2 regions of the Streptomyces sp. NPDC058008 genome follow, and region 2 is predicted to be linked to the other one. Evidence: riboswitches for the same ligand, from Rfam matches in the RefSeq annotation. Region 2 holds a riboswitch; the other holds the start of a gene.

Region 1 (7,723 bases), on a different contig from region 2:
CCCGTCCGCCGTCACACGCGCGTGCGTCGGCGGTCCGGCCTCGGGGAGGACTCAGTAGGCCGAGAAGACGTTGTCGATCGAGCCGTACTTGTCCGCGGCGTAGTTGCACGCGGCGGTGATGTTCGCGACCGGGTCGTAGCTGTCCATGGACGTACCGGGCACGTGGTAGGCCTGGAAGGTCGGGTCGATCACCTGGAGCAGGCCCTTGGACGGGATGCCCGCGGCGGCGTTGGAGTCCCAGTTGTTGATGGCCTGGGGGTTGCCCGAGGACTCGCGGATGATGTTGCGGTGGATGCCCTCGTAGGTGCCGGGGATGCCGTGCTCGGCCATGACGGCGAGCGACTCCTTGATCCAGCCGTCGAGGTCGTTCGTGTAGGTGACCGGCTCGGCGGCCGGAACGGCCTGGGCAGCGGGGACGGCGTCCTCGGCTATGGAGGTTCCGGCCCGCTCCGAACGGTCGGCGCGGTCGGCGCTTCCCTCGGCGCGGTCGGACGAGGCGGAGGCCTTGGATTCGGCCTTCCCGGCCTTGTCCGCGGACTTGTTCTCGGCCTTGGCGCCGATGGTCAGCTTCAGGCCCGGGTGAATCAGGTCCGGATTTCCGCCGACAGCCTTCTGGTTGTCCTCGTACAGAGCCTTCCAGCCACCGCTGACGGAATGCTCGCGTGCGATCTTGGCGAGGGTGTCACCCAAGATCACGGAATAGGTCGCGGACTCGGACTTCTGCGCGGCAATTCCCTTGCCGGTCACGGCAGTAGACGTCGCCGCCTTTTCGACGGCGACCGGCTGGGCCGGGGCCGCGAAGGCGCTCGTCGCGCCGATCACGGGGAGGGCCAGAGCGGCTCCGCCGGTGCTCACGGCGATGATGCCGCGGGTCAGCGAACGGGTCCTGAAGCTACGGTGCTTACCGTTTTCGGGCATGCTGAATTCCTCTCCGTCGCCTGCGAAGTGAGCTGTCGGGTTCGAGCTGGAGATGCCCGGCCGCATACGAATGCGACTTCACCCCGAGCCGCTCCGGATACCGGATCGGCACTTACCTGGGTCCCCCGCTCCTGCCGTACGAGAAGTGGTCGGGTAACCGGGCGGCGGCAGGATTCGGCGTTCCGCCCGGAGTGATGGTGACCGTAGGCGAGAAATAGGGAAAGGAACAAGCCTGCTTCGGTGATCACAATTCATTCGCAAGATCAATTCACGGGAATTCATGTAATCCACCCCACACCGCGCCGCTCGCCCCTCTTGGCGCAGAAGGGAACCGGCCTCCGCATCCGGGCGTCCGGTCCACATAAGGTGACCCTGGTCACGGAGTCCGATTCGGGCGATTTGCTCCAGCGCGAAGGGGCTCAGGTCACACGAAATGGCCTTTTATGGATTACGGGATTAAATTCCAAAAGCGCCCTAAAACGGGCATAAGGGCCATGTGGTGGGTGCTCAGGCATACCCGGAGGGCCCACGTGGAACCGATCCGCCCATGACTGAGAGCCCGCACCACCCGGCCCCACGGATCACCGTGCTGCCCGTGCAGCCCGGGGACCCGCCCTTCCGCACCGTGGAGATCGACGGCGAGGTCATCGGGAACGCGACCGCGATGACGGACGTGCTGATCGCCGCCGCGACGGTGGGGATCATCGTCCATGACCTCGACGACCCGGCCTCGGTCCGGTGGGTGGGCGGCGGCAAGCTCAGCTGGAAGCCGCACTGAGACGGCCGGACGGGCCGGGAGGCGCCCCAGGCCATAGGCCCTTGAGCACGTGAGGTGCGCCGTCCTGCTGCGGGGCGACGGCGGGGGCAGGACGACGGCTGGGGGCAGGGCGGGGCGACGGCTGAGGGCGGGGCGAGCCCGGGAAGGGGGGCCCGCCTCGGTGTCCGTGCCGCGCGAGAGGTGTCCGTACACCGGCCTCGGTCGTACCGTCCTGCCCTCGACCCCCGAGGAAGGGGCAGGGCCCGGATCACGCCGTGCACGGGGCGGGGCGGGGCGCGTGGGCCGCCACGAGCGGGCGCGGCTCCGCTACGGCCAGCCCCGGGGCCTCAGCGGCACAGCACCCGTCCCGGACATGCGAGAAGTGCCCCACGGCGAGAGGGTCGCGGCCGGTCCTCCGTGACCGCATCCCCTGCCGTGAGGCACTTCCGGGCTCCTGCGCAGACCCCTTCGCCCGGATGCCGCAGACCGTGCCGTACCCGGGCTCGGGACCTGATCACCCGCCTGAGGCGGGGGCCGGACGGTCCGCGCCACCACGGGCCGGCACCGCCCCGTCCCGTAGGAGGTGCGGTCGGGCGTGGACCGGCGCGGCTCGCGGCCCCCGCCCGACCCGTGCGTCAGCCCTGGATACGGATGGCGAGTGCCGGACAGACGGCAGCGGCCTGCTGGACGTCGTCCGCCCGGGCCTGGTCCGGCTCGGCGTCGAGCAGTACGGCGATGCCGTCGTCGTCCTGGTCGAAGACGTCGTCGGCGGCGATCACGCACTGCCCGGACGCCACGCACTTGTCCTGGTCGAGGATCACCTTCATGAGCACTCCTTCGTGGTCGGTGTCACTGCGGGGCGGATGAGGGGACGAGGGGTCACCAGGCCACCGGAAGGGCGTGCACGCCGTAGACGGACACGTCGTGCTTGAACGACAGCTCCTCCAGGGGCGCGTCCAGCCGGAGGGTGGGGATGCGCCGGTAGAGCGTGCTGTAGACGACCTGTAGTTCCATGCGGGCCAGCGGCTGCCCCAGGCACTGGTGCACGCCGAAGCCGAAGGCGACGTGGCGCCGTGCGTCACGCCGGAGGTCGAGCCGGTCCGGGTCGGCGAAGACCTCGGGGTCGCGGTTGCCGATGTCGTTGGGCACGATGATGCCCTCGCCGGCCCGGATGACCTCGCCCGCGATCTCGATGTCCTCCCGTGCCACACGGCGGCGGCCGGTGTGCGTGATGTTGAGGTAGCGCAGCAGTTCCTCCACCGCGCCGGCGACCGTTTTCGGGTCCTCGGTGTCGCGGAGCAGGGCGAGCTGGTCGGGGTTCTGGAGGAGGGCGAGGGTGCCCAGAGCGATCATGTTCGCCGTGGTCTCGTGTCCGGCGAGCAGCAGGAGCACGCCCATCTCGGCCGCTTCCCGGCGGGACAGCTCGCCCGCCTCGACCCGGGTGCCGAGTCCTGACAGCAGGTCGTCTGCGGGCCGGGCGATCTTGTGGCCCATCAGCTCGTCCAGATAGCCGATCAGCTTGTCGTGGGCCGCGTTCCGTTGCTCGGGGGGCAGGGTGCGGCTGATGAGGGCCCTGCTGTTCTCCTGGAAGAAGTCGTGGTCGCTGTAGGGCACTCCGAGCAGTGCGCAGATGACGAGCGACGGGACGGGCAGCGCGAACGTCTGGACGAGATCGGTCCGCGGAGGCCCGGACAGCATCTCGTCGATCAGTCCGTCCACGATCTTCTGGACGGCCGGCCGCAGCGCCTCGATCCGTTTGATCGTGAAGGGGGCGGTCACCATCCGCCGCTGCCGCGCGTGCTCGGGGTCGTCCATGAGGATGAAGCTGAAGGTCGAGCCCCGCAGCGGGGCGGGGCTGGGGTACCCGGGGCGGGTGATGTCGGCACTGACCCTCGGGTCGGCGAGGAGGGTGCGCTGATCGGCGTAGCGGGTCACCAGCCAGGGGGTGGAGCCGTCCCACAGCCGGACCTTCCTGAGCGGGCCCTGTTCCTGCTCGGCCTTCAGTGCGGGTGGCGGATCGAAGGGGCAGCCCGCCGCCCGGGACATCGGGAATTCCGGGGCCGACGTGCTCTGCGGACCTTCCGTACCTACCGTGCTGGTCATCGCTTCCTCACTTCGTCGTGCGGGTTGCTGACGTGCCGCCGGCCGTTGACAGGCGCGGGCGGTTTCGAGGGGTCGGTGAGCGGGGCCGCCGGTCCTGGCGGAGGGCGCCCGCGGTACGCCGGGGCAAACGGAGGCGAACGCCGTCCGCTGCTGTTGCGGCGGGTTGTCCGGCCGAGGTCGGGTGGCTACGGCGGCGGCGCGGAGCGCGGGGGCGCCGGAACGGAACCCGGCGGACCGGACCGCGTACGCGTCCAGGGTCCGCAGCCGGGCCGTTCCACGGCGTACGCGCAGGCCTGGCGGGGGCGGGAGGGAGTCATGGAGCCTCTGTCCGGGCTACGGCGGCCCGGGTCGAGGGGGCCGTCGATGCACCTGTGGGGGGATGGGCGTGGCGCGGAGGGGTCGTCAGCGGCAGGGTGTGACCGGCGCGGTCCACAGTCCGACGACCGCGTCGATCAGGCCGGTGGCGGTGTCGTGCCAGCTGGTGCGGGAGGTGGCGGTGTTCGCCGCGAGGGCCCGTTCACGCTCGGCACAGGTGTGCAGGACCAGGTTGCGCGCCATCGCGGCGCGCTCGATATGGACCTCGGGCGGCAGGTCGGGCAGGCAGAGGTTGAGCCCGTCGAGGGCCCGCAGCGTCGGCGGGCAGGCGAGCGACTCCTCGGCCATGATGTCCTGCAGCGCGGGGTCGGTCATGGCCTGGGCGCAGAACCGTGCGAACCAGGTGGGGCTGCCCAGCGTGGCCAGGTGCTCGGTGGTGGGCCGCACCAGGCAGGCCACCCACTCCGCTATGTCCGAGGGGTCCTGGATACCCGCGAGCTGACGCTCCCTGGCCTCCTCGATCTGCCGGCTGTGCTTCCGGGCGATCGCACGGACCAGGTCGGCCTTCGTGCCGAAGTGGTAGCCGACCGCGGCGTTGTTGCCCTGCCGCGCGGCCTCGCTGACCCGGCGGTTGGACACCGCGTAGACGCCGCGTTCGGCGAAGAGCCGCTCGGCGGCGCGCAGGATCCGCTCCCTGGTCTCGCTGACCTGCTCGGCCCGCACCGTGCGCTCCATCAGCCGGCTCCTCGCTCGAAGGCGTCTCGGGATACAGGCAATCGCTCACCATCCATTGAGTCAAGCAACTGATTTAAGAATGGCCGAGATGATCGCACCCCCCTTGCAGCACACCCGCCCGCCGCCTGTGGAACCCCTGCCACCTGCGGTGATCGGCATGCGGGCGGGGCGGATCCGCTTCCGGCCGGCGCCGCCGCGTGCACTCGCGCGGGCCTGGCGAGCGGGGTGCCGGGCGCGGCCGACGGCGCGGGGTTGGCGCGAATCCGGCGGGGCGTCACCCCGTCGCCGCGCGTGTCGTCGTCCCGTCGTACGCGGCTTCGGCGATGCCGCCGCCGGTATGCTCGCCCTCACCGTCCACGGGCGCGGAGAGCACCATCGCCAGCATCGCGCGGCAGGTCGCACCAGCAAGGCGATACGCCTGAAAACATTGCACATGCCAGACCTTTTTACGTATCATGCCGCACATGCAGCTCTATACCATCGGGCAGGCGGCACGTCTTCTCGGCGTCAGCCCTGACACCGCCCGCCGCTGGGCGGACGCCGGGCGGGTCGCCACCCGGCGTGACGAGAGCGGGCGCCGGCTCATCGACGGCCGGGACCTGGCCGCGTTCTCCGTCGAGGTCGCCCAGACGGGGCCGGGCGAGGAGGAGACTCCGTACACCTCGGCGCGCAACGCCTTCGCCGGCATCGTCACCGCGGTGAAGCTCGGTGACGTCGCCGCGCAGGTCGAGATCCAGGCCGGACCGCACCGCCTCGTGTCGCTGCTGACCCGGGAGGCCGTCGAGGAGCTGGGGCTGGAGGTCGGCATGCAGGCCACGGCCCGTGTGAAGTCGACCAGCGTGCACATCGACCGCACCTGACGCGCCGCCGGACACCGGGGAGGTCACAGCCGGGGGCACGGACGACGGCGGGCTCCCCGGCCCCGGTCCGGTCCACGGCGTACGACGGGCGGACGACCGGCGGCAGGCAACGGGCGACAGGCGGATCCCGTCGGGGGCGGCGTCGGTCAGTCCATCAGTCCGGCGGCGACCGTCGCTCCCAGTTCCCAGCACGCCTCGGTGTCGGCCCTGCCCGGTTCGCCGGTGACGCCCACCGCGTCGGCCACGCGGCGCCATCCGAGGCCCGTCGTGATCGTCTCGATGCCGCGTACGGCTCCGGTGACGTCGTTGCCGCCGTGCACGTAGTAGCCGAACGGCCGGCCCTTCGTCGTGTCCAGGCACGGGTAGTAGACCTGGTCGAAGAAGTGCTTCAGGGCGCCGGACATGTACCCGAGGTTGGCCGGGGTGCCGAGCAGATAGCCGTCGGCGGCGAGTACGTCGGACGCCGTGGCGGAGAGCGCGGCCCGCCTCACGACGCGTACGCCTTCGATGTCCTCCGCCGTCGCGCCGGAGACGACCGCCTCGAACAGCGCCTGGCAGTTGGGGGACGGTGTGTGATGGACGATCAGCAGGGTGGCCACACCTCCGAACCCTGCCGCTCCCGTCCGCCGGACGCAAACCCGGCTTCCCGGGGGCGTCGGGGCACGCGCCTCGGCCCCGCGTCCGGGCGGGGAACGCGGGGCCGGGGGCGCGCCGTCTCAGCCGATGGGGCGGAATCCGCGCAGGCGGAGGCTGTTGCCGACGACGAAGACCGACGAGAAGGCCATGGCAGCCCCGGCGATCATCGGGTTGAGCAGACCGGCCGCGGCGAGCGGGATGGCCGCGACGTTGTAGGCGAAGGCCCAGAACAGATTCGACCGGATCGTGCCCAGCGTCCGGCGGGCGAGCCGGATCGCGTCGGCGGCCACCCGCAGGTCGCCACGGACGAGCGTCAGGTCGCCTGCCTCGATGGCGGCGTCCGTGCCGGTCCCCATGGACAGGCCCAGGTCCGCCTGGGCGAGTGCGGCGGCGTCGTTGACGCCGTCGCCGACCATGGCGACGCTGCGCCCCTCGGCCTGGAGCTTCCTGACGACCTCGGCCTTGTCCTGCGGCATGACCTCGGCGATGACCTCGTCGATGCCGACCTGGGCCGCGACGGATTCGGCGACCAACCGGTTGTCCCCGGTGAGCAGGACGGGGGTGAGTCCGAGTGCGCGCAGCCGCCGGACCGCTTCGGCGCTGGTCTCCTTGACGGCGTCGGCGACCTCCAGGACCGCGCGGGCCTCGCCGTCCCAGGCGACCGTGATGACGGTCCTCCCCTCCTTCTCGGCCGCGTCCTTGGCGGCCCTGAGCTCCTCGGGAAGCCCGATGGACCATGCGTCCAGCAGCTTCTCGCGGCCGACGAGCACGGCGCGGCCCTCCACGACGCCCTGGACACCGAGACCGGGAACGTTGGTGAAGTCCTCGGGGGCGGGCAGCGGGCCCGCCTTCGTCGCGGCGCCCTCCGCGACGGCCCGGGCGATCGGGTGTTCGGAGGAGTGTTCCAGTGCACCCGCGAGGCGCAGCACTTCGGTCTCGTCCGTGGAGCCGGCGGTGTGCACCTTCAGCAGGGTCATGCGCCCCGTGGTGACGGTGCCGGTCTTGTCCAGGAGGATCGTGTCGGCCCTGCGGGTGTTCTCCAGGACCTCCGGTCCCTTGATGAGGATGCCGAGCTGGGCCCCGCGCCCGGTGCCGACCAGGAGGGCGGTGGGTGTGGCCAGGCCGAGCGCGCAGGGGCAGGCGATGATCAGCACGGCGACGGCGGCGGTGAAGGCGGCGGTCGGTCCGGCGCCCGAGCCGAGCCAGATGCCGAGCGTCGCGAGGGCCAGCACGATGACCACCGGTACGAACACGGCGGAGATGCGGTCGGCGAGGCGCTGGGCGGCGGCCTTGCCGTTCTGGGCCTCCTCCACGAGTGCGGCGGTCCGGGCCAGCTGGGTGTCGGCGCCGACCCTGGTGGCCTCGACGACGAGACGGCCGCCGGCGTTGAGGGTCGCGC
Region 2 (7,723 bases):
GAAAGGCATCGCCATGTTCCGTCCCGCCGCCCGCTACGTCCTGCCCGAGTTCACCGAACGCACCGCCTACGGATCCCGGAGCATGGATCCGTACGCGAAGCTGCTGTCCGAGCGGATCGTCTTTCTCGGCACACCCGTCGACGACACCGCGGCGAGCGACCTGATCGCGCAGTTCATGTACCTGGAACACGCGGATCCCGACCGGCCGCTGTCCCTCTACATCAACTCTCCCGGCGGATCCTTCAACGCCATGACGGCCGTCTACGACACCATGCGCTTCCTGGCCTGCCAGGTGGAGACCTTCTGCCTGGGGCAGGCCGGCTCGAGCGCCGCCGTCCTGCTCGCGGCCGGGGCTCCCGGGCGCCGACATGCCCTGCCGGGCGCACGGGTAGTCATCCAGCAGCCCGCCCTGGACGAGCCGGTGCGGGGCCAGCCCTCCGATCTCGACATCCAGGCACGTGAGTTGACGCGCGAGCGCGAGCTGCTCACGGCCATGCTGGCCCGCCACACGGGACGTTCGACGCGGGAGATCAGCGCCGACATCGAACGGGACACCATCCTCGACGCCCGGGCCGCCGTGGCGTTCGGACTGGTGGACCACGTCGTGGAGAACCGCACGCCGTCCCAGCCGCCGCATTCCGCGAGGTGAACACCCGATGCGCCCACCCCAGTTCCCGCCGCTTCCCGCACTGACCCGCGCCGAGGCCGAGTTCATCGACTGCTACCTGGAGGTGCTCGACCAGCTCGGCCGCATCAATCCCGCCCGGGGCGGCGACACGTACGGTGCGCTGCGGGCCGCCCAGGCCCTCGCCTCCCGGGCTGTCGGCCTCCGGGAAGCGCTCGTGTCCATGCACGAGCGGGGTGAATCGCAGATCCACGCGGACACCCTGGCCAGAGCGTTGCGCCTGCTGGACGGGGAGCGTCGGGCCGGGCGGGTCGCCGTGCCTCCGCCGCCATCGAGTTGAACGTCCCGGCCCCCGACTCGGCCGCCCCCTTGGCCTTTTCGGGGTGTCTTCACGACACGCCCGGCGGGCCGATGAGTTTCCCTCGCTCGATCAGCGTAGGAGGTCCCCCGCCCGGGGGACAGCCCAACTTGCGCAACCGGCGCGGACGCTGAACGGAATACATCGTTCCGCCGCTGGTACACGGCTGGTCGGGTCCGCGCGCCAGGGCCGCGCGCGGACCGCGTCCACTCGATCGGATCAGTCGTGACGACTCTCACATATCGCACCTTCCGCGAGGAAATCCGGCAGCGCGTGAGTAAAGATCCCTGGGACGACAAGCCCCCGCCACCGCGGCGGGGCGGTCCGGGCGGACGCCGAGTCCTGCCGCCGTCCGGATGCCTGGTCGACAGGAGTGGATCGGCAGGAGTGGAGGACCCGAGCACAACGGGCCGCCCGGACGTCCGGACGGCCCTCGGGGTGAAGCCGCATCACGCGGCCGGGCAACTTCGCCAGCCCGAACCCGACAGGTCATCCTTCACAGGCGGCTGACGAAGGGTTGCGCATGACTGCGCAGGTTCATGTCCCGTCTCTGTTCGCCCGGGTCGGTACGGCCTCGGTTCTGACCTTCGCCGTAGGCACCACCATGCTGGCTCCGGGTCTCGTGAACGACGCCGAAGCCGCCGCCCACTCGACGCAAGCACTGAAGATCGCCGCCTCGAAGAAGGGCGCGCCCTACAGGTGGGGCGCCACGGGCCCGCACCGGTTCGACTGTTCCGGGCTCACGCTCTACTCCTTCAGGAAGGCCGGCAAGAAACTCCCCCGGACGGCCCAGCAGCAGTACAACAAGACCCGCCATATCTCCAGGTCGCAGCGGAAACGCGGCGACCTGGTCTTCTTCCACGCGGGCCGCAGCGTGTACCACGTCGGCATCTACGCGGGCAGCGGGAAGATCTGGCACTCACCGAAGACCGGTGCCGTGGTCCGGCTGGAGAAGATCTGGTCCGGGAACGTCTGGTACGGGAGGGTCCGCTGACCTCCTTCTCCGCCCGGCTCAGCGCAACAGGGGCCCCGTCACCAGCACGAGCCCCAGCGCGGTGAGCGCCGTGCCGCTGCCGCCCTCGATCGCACGGGCGGTACGCGGCCGGCGCAGCCACCGGCCCAGCCGGTCCACCAGCAGCGCCACGGCCGGGAACCAGACGAGCGCGAGCAGCACGACGACCGAGGCCAGCAGCAGGGTCCTGGGCAGGGGCGGCTGCCCGTCGGGGACGAACTGGGGCAGCAGGCTGAGGAAGAGGACGGGTGCCTTCGGGTTGAGGGCGTTGGTCAGGAAACCCTGACGCAGCGATCCCACCGGGGAGGGGGCCCGGGACGGGGCGCCCTCCCCGGCGTCCGCTCCCCCCGCGCTCCGGCGTCGCAGCGCGTACAGCCCGCTGAGGCCGAGGTAGAGCACGTACGCACCGCCGAGCAGCTGGACGGTGCGGAAGAGGACGGGCATCGTCACGAGCACGGCGGCGAGTCCGGCGACGGCCAGCGCGGTGTGCACCAGGAGCCCCCCGGCGACCCCTACCGCGGTGGCCAGCCCCGAGGCCCGGGATGCGAGGGCGTTGCGTACGACCACGGTGAAGTCGGCGCCGGGCAGCGCCACCATTCCGGCCGCCACGGCGACGAAAGCGAGCAGTTGTGCGTCCATGGGTCCACCTTGGACGCTCGGGCCCTTTAGCGTGTACTTGCAATCTTCTGGGTCTGCCAAAAGGAACGCTTAATGTACGACCCGACGCGGCTCGCGGCGCTGGTGGCGGTGGCCGAGGCCGGCTCGATCACACGGGCCGCCGCCCGGCTGGGCTACACCGCGCCCGCCCTCTCGCAGCAGCTGGCCAAGCTGGAGCGGGAAGCGGGAACGGCACTCCTGGTCCGTCACCACCGGGGAGCCCGCCTGACGGCAGCCGGTGAACTGCTGGCGGGCCGGGCCAGGCGCGTGCTCGACGAGATGGACCGGGCACGGCACGAGCTGGCCCGGCTGGCCGGGCTGTCCGGCGGACGGCTCCGGGTCGGTACGTTCGTGACGGCGGGGATCCACCTGCTGCCGCCGGTGCTCACCTCGTTCCGGCGCGCGCACCCCGATGTGGAGCTGGTCGTGACGGACTACGAGCCGCCCGCCGGGGTCGCGGCGGTGGCCGCGGGCGACGTGGACCTGGCACTGAGCCACGCGTACGAGCCCGCGGCCGTCGAGCCGCTGCCCGCAGGACTGGCGGCCGAGCCGCTGCTCACGGAGGAGCTGGTGCTGGTCACCGCGCCCGGGCAGATGCTCTCCGAGGGCAGCGGGCCGCTGCCCGTGGCCGAACTGGCGGGCCGGCCCCTGATCAGCAGCGCGCCCGCCCATCCGCCGCGACGCGGGGTCGAGCGCGCACTCGCGGAGGCGGGGGCCACCCCCGCCGTGGTGTGCGAGTCTCCCGGCTACGCCCTGGTGTGCGCCCTGGTCAGTGCGGGTCTCGGCGTGGCGGTGGTGCCGGAGATGGTGGCCGCGATGTCGCCGACGCCGCTCGCGGTACGGCGCCTGGAGCCCGCGGCCTTCCGGCGGACGATCTCCGTGGTGCACCGGGGGGACCGGAACACCGCTGCGGCAACGACGCTGATGGCGTTGCTGCGCAGCGGCTTCGGCCGGGCCTCGGCCGTGTGAGATACCCGCCGTCCCGCCCGCACCGGAGAGGGCTCGTGCGCCGCCTTCCCGCCCGCACTGCCCGGGGGGAGGGCTCGTACGCCGCCCTCACACCCGCACGGGCACCGGCCAGGGAAGAGTGACCGACACGGTCTTGCCTCCGTCAGGGGTGGGGCTGACGCCGAGCCGGCCGCCGTACTCCTTCGCGAGGGCGCGGACGATGACCATGCCGCGGCCGTTGTCCTGCCGCACCGCCGCGGGGAGCTTCTGGGGCCAGCGGGGGTGACTGTCCGTCACGCCGAGATAGAACTCCGCGTCCCGGTCGAGCCGCAGGTCCACGGTGAAGGTGGGCGACTGCCCGAAGGTGTGCTGCACGGCGTTGGTGGCCAGCTCCGAAACGATCAGCCGAATGGTTTCTGCGGAGTCGGCGTCCTCGGCGAGGCCCCATTCGGCGAGTACCCGGGCCACGTGTCTCCGGGCCGCGGAGACCGAGAGCGGATCGCTCGGCAGAGTGACGGTTGCTTCCTGATGGTCTGCCATGGCGACGCCGTCCCTTCCCGCCCGGGCCGGCCTGCGGGCGGCCCGGATTGTGCTTCGCGCCAGACTGTCACCGATACGGGCCCCGGTGACGGTGATCCCACTGGATAGGTAGATATCTGTCGCTCAAAACGGTGAACTCTGTCGTATACCGCGGTAAGGGACGCACATGCCCCCGGAGTCGGCCGACCACGGCCGGAGGTACGCCGGATCCGGACGGACCGTGCGGGGTGTCCCGGGCGACGCGGCCCTGGCCCTCCCGGGCGACGCGGCCCCGCCCGCTGCCGGGCGACGGCCTGTACGGCCTTGGCGGCCGGACCGCGCCGGCCGCCACCTACCCACCCCGTCAGCTCACGGGCAGGGGCGCCGTCGCGAGGACCGTGCCGACGGCGGTCGCGATCTGCTCCCGCGTCAGGTCGGCCCGGGCGGTGAGCCGCAGCCGTGAGATGCCGTCCGGCACCGACGGCGGGCGGAAGCATCCCACGGCGAGTCCGGCGGCACGGCAGTCGGCGGCCCAGCGCACCGCCGACTCGGCCGAGGGCGCGCGGACGGACACGACGGCCGCGTCGGGGCGTACCGCGGTGAGTCCGGCGGCCGTCAGCCGGTCGTACAGCTCGGTGGCGACCGCACCGGCTCTCGCCGCGCGTCCGGGCTCGCGGCGCAGCAGGCGCAGCGCGCCCAGTGCGGCGCCGACGGCCGCCGGCGCGAGACCGGTGTCGAAGATGAACGTCCGGGCCGTGTTGACCAGGTGGCCGATGACCCGGGCGGGGCCGAGCACCGCTCCCCCCTGGCTGCCGAGTGACTTGGAGAGGGTGAGTGTGGCGACGACGCCCTCGCCGCCGGCGAGTCCGGCGGCGGCCGGCGCGCCACGCCCGCCCTCGCCCAGGACGCCCAGTCCGTGTGCGTCGTCCACGAGCAGGGCGGCGCCGGCCTCGCGGCAGACCTCGGCGAGCCGTGCCAGCGGGGCGGCATCGCCGTCCACCGAGAAGACCGAGTCGGTGACGGCCAGCGCCCGGCCGCCGTGCGTCCGGAACGCCTTCCGTACGGCCTCGGGGTCCGCGTGCGGCACGACGGCGGTGGTGGCGCGGGAGAGCCGGCAGCCGTCGACGATCGAGGCGTGGTTGCCCGCGTCGGACACGATCAGCGAGTCGCGTCCGGTGAGTGCCGTGAGCGCGGCCAGGTTGGCCGCGTAGCCGGAGGAGAACACGAGGGCGGCCTCGAATCCGCAGAACGCCGCCAGTTCGTTCTCGAGTTCGGCGTGCAGTGCGGTGGACCCGGTGACGAGCCGGGATCCCGTGGAACCCGCGCCCCAGGTGCGTGCCGCCGCGGCCGCGGCCGCGGTCACCTCGGGGTTGCGGGTGAGCCCGAGGTAGTCGTTGCTCGCGAGGTCCAGCGGTTCGGTGTCGGCGGTACGGGGGCGCAGCGTCCGGACGAGTCCGGCGCCGGCCCGGTGGCGGGCCTCGTCGTCGATCCAGTCGAACGGGGCGTAGGACATGTGCGGGTCCCTTTTTGTAGGCAGCTCACAGACCCTAACCGGGTGCGCAACAGGCCAGGGTGTGGCAATACCCACAGCATCGGCCGGCTCTACTGTCCGGTTCCTCCTTGGCCGAAGGCGGTGCCGTACGTCAGGATCGACGCCATGGACCTGCTGAACACGCTGGTGGACAAGGGGCTGCGGCGCGAACTGCCGACCCGGGACGAAGCACTCGCCGTACTGGCGACCTCCGACGACGAACTGCTCGATGTGGTGGCCGCGGCCGGAAAGGTACGCCGCCAGTGGTTCGGCCGGCGCGTCAAACTCAACTACCTGGTGAACCTGAAGTCCGGGCTCTGCCCCGAGGACTGCTCGTACTGCTCGCAGCGGCTCGGCTCCAAGGCCGAGATCCTCAAGTACACCTGGCTGAAGCCGGACGAGGCGAAGAAGGCCGCCGCGGCGGGGGTGGCCGGTGGCGCCAAGCGGGTGTGCCTGGTGGCGAGCGGCCGGGGGCCGACCGACCGTGACGTCGACCGGGTGTCGCAGACGATCGAGGCGATCAAGGAGCAGCACGAGGGCGTCGAGGTGTGTGCCTGCCTCGGTCTGCTCTCGGAGGGGCAGGCCGATCGGCTGAGGTCCGCGGGCGCCGACGCGTACAACCACAACCTCAACACCTCGGAGGGGACGTACGGGGACATCACGACCACGCACACGTACGCCGACCGGGTGGACACCGTCCAGCGGGCGCAGGCCGCGGGGCTTTCGGCGTGCTCCGGGCTGATCGCGGGCATGGGCGAGACGGACGCCGACCTGGTGGACGTCGTCTTCTCCCTGCGCGCGCTGGATCCGGACTCGGTGCCGGTGAACTTCCTGATCCCGATGGAGGGGACCCCGCTCGCGAAGGACTGGCACCTCACGCCGCAGCGCTGCCTGCGCATCCTCGCGATGGTCAGGTTCGTCTGCCCGGACGCCGAGGTGCGGCTCGCGGGCGGTCGCGAGGTCCATCTGCGTTCGATGCAGCCGCTCGCCCTGAACCTGGTCAACTCCATCTTCCTGGGCGACTACCTGACCAGTGAGGGCCAGTCGGGACAGACCGACCTCGACATGATCGCGGACGCAGGTTTCGAGGTGGAGGGGGCCGACACGACGACGCTTCCCGAGCACCGCGCACCGGCCGGCGGCTGCGGCTCGCACGAGGGCGGCTGCGCTCCGTGCGGCGACACCGCCGAGGCGGTCCCGGAGGCGCCGGAGGTGCTTGCGGCGCGTACGGATCCGGCGGCGCGTACGGATCTGGTGGCGGTCCGCCGTCGCGGGGCCGGAACGGACCTCGCTCCCAATGCCTGATCGGTTCAGCCCCGCGGAACTCCGCGCCCTGGACCGGGCCCACGTCTGGCACCCCTACGGCCCGATGCCGGGCCGGCAGGAGCCGCTGGTCGTGGAGTCCGCGTCCGGGGTGCGTCTCCGGCTCGCCGAACCGGCCTACGGCCGGGACGAGTTGGTGGACGGCATGTCGTCGTGGTGGTCGGCGGTGCACGGCTACAACCATCCGGTCCTCAACGAGGCCGCCCGCGGCCAACTGGACCGGATGAGCCATGTGATGTTCGGCGGGCTCACGCACGAGCCCGCCGTCCGGCTGGCGACGCGGCTGGTGGAGATCACCCCGGAGCCCCTGCGGCACGTCTTCCTCGCCGATTCGGGATCGGTCTCCGTCGAGGTCGCGGTGAAGATGTGCCTGCAGTACTGGCGCTCGGCGGGGCGGCCCGGCAAGCACCGGCTGATGACCTGGCGCGGCGGTTACCACGGGGACACCTGGCAGCCGATGTCGGTGTGCGACCCGGAGGGCGGGATGCACGAGCTGTGGTCGGGGTCCCTCCTGCGGCAGGTCTTCGCGGACGCCCCACCGGACGGCTTCGACGCCGAGCCGGACGCCGCCTACGCGGCCCATCTGCGCGAACTGGTGGCCACGCACGCCGATGAACTGGCGGCGGTGATCGTGGAGCCCGTGGTGCAGGGGGCGGGCGGGATGCGTTTCCACTCCCCCGCGTATCTGCGGGTGCTCCGCGAGGCGTGCGACGCGCACGACGTGCTGCTGGTCTTCGACGAGATCGCGAC

What was found. A riboswitch is a leader RNA that binds a small molecule or an ion and turns the genes downstream of it on or off. The one in region 2 is predicted to bind cyclic di-AMP.
Region 1: another riboswitch for cyclic di-AMP. It lies ahead of ACFVS9_RS14935 (transglycosylase SLT domain-containing protein); the one in region 2 lies ahead of ACFVS9_RS26290 (C40 family peptidase).

The regions. Positions count from the first base shown of each region.
Region 1 covers NZ_JBHVQX010000012.1:192,194-199,916, forward strand. Annotated here, with positions in the region: gene ACFVS9_RS14935 (transglycosylase SLT domain-containing protein) at 52-918, opposite strand; cyclic di-AMP (ydaO/yuaA leader) riboswitch at 923-1,108, opposite strand; gene ACFVS9_RS14940 (hypothetical protein) at 1,466-1,696, shown strand; gene ACFVS9_RS14945 (ferredoxin) at 2,311-2,502, opposite strand; gene ACFVS9_RS14950 (cytochrome P450) at 2,555-3,778, opposite strand; gene ACFVS9_RS14955 (TetR/AcrR family transcriptional regulator) at 4,181-4,828, opposite strand; gene ACFVS9_RS14960 (hypothetical protein) at 5,103-5,285, opposite strand; gene ACFVS9_RS14965 (molybdopterin-binding protein) at 5,293-5,688, shown strand; gene ACFVS9_RS14970 (flavodoxin family protein) at 5,835-6,287, opposite strand; gene ACFVS9_RS14975 (heavy metal translocating P-type ATPase) at 6,405-7,723, opposite strand, start outside.
Region 2 covers NZ_JBHVQX010000029.1:89,757-97,479, forward strand. Annotated here, with positions in the region: gene ACFVS9_RS26280 (ATP-dependent Clp protease proteolytic subunit) at 14-649, shown strand; gene ACFVS9_RS26285 (hypothetical protein) at 657-965, shown strand; cyclic di-AMP (ydaO/yuaA leader) riboswitch at 1,307-1,503, shown strand; gene ACFVS9_RS26290 (C40 family peptidase) at 1,507-1,977, shown strand; gene ACFVS9_RS26295 (LysE family translocator) at 1,996-2,634, opposite strand; gene ACFVS9_RS26300 (LysR family transcriptional regulator) at 2,707-3,621, shown strand; gene ACFVS9_RS26305 (ATP-binding protein) at 3,709-4,140, opposite strand; gene ACFVS9_RS26310 (8-amino-7-oxononanoate synthase) at 4,484-5,632, opposite strand; gene bioB (biotin synthase BioB) at 5,777-6,955, shown strand; gene ACFVS9_RS26320 (adenosylmethionine--8-amino-7-oxononanoate transaminase) at 6,948-7,723, shown strand, end outside.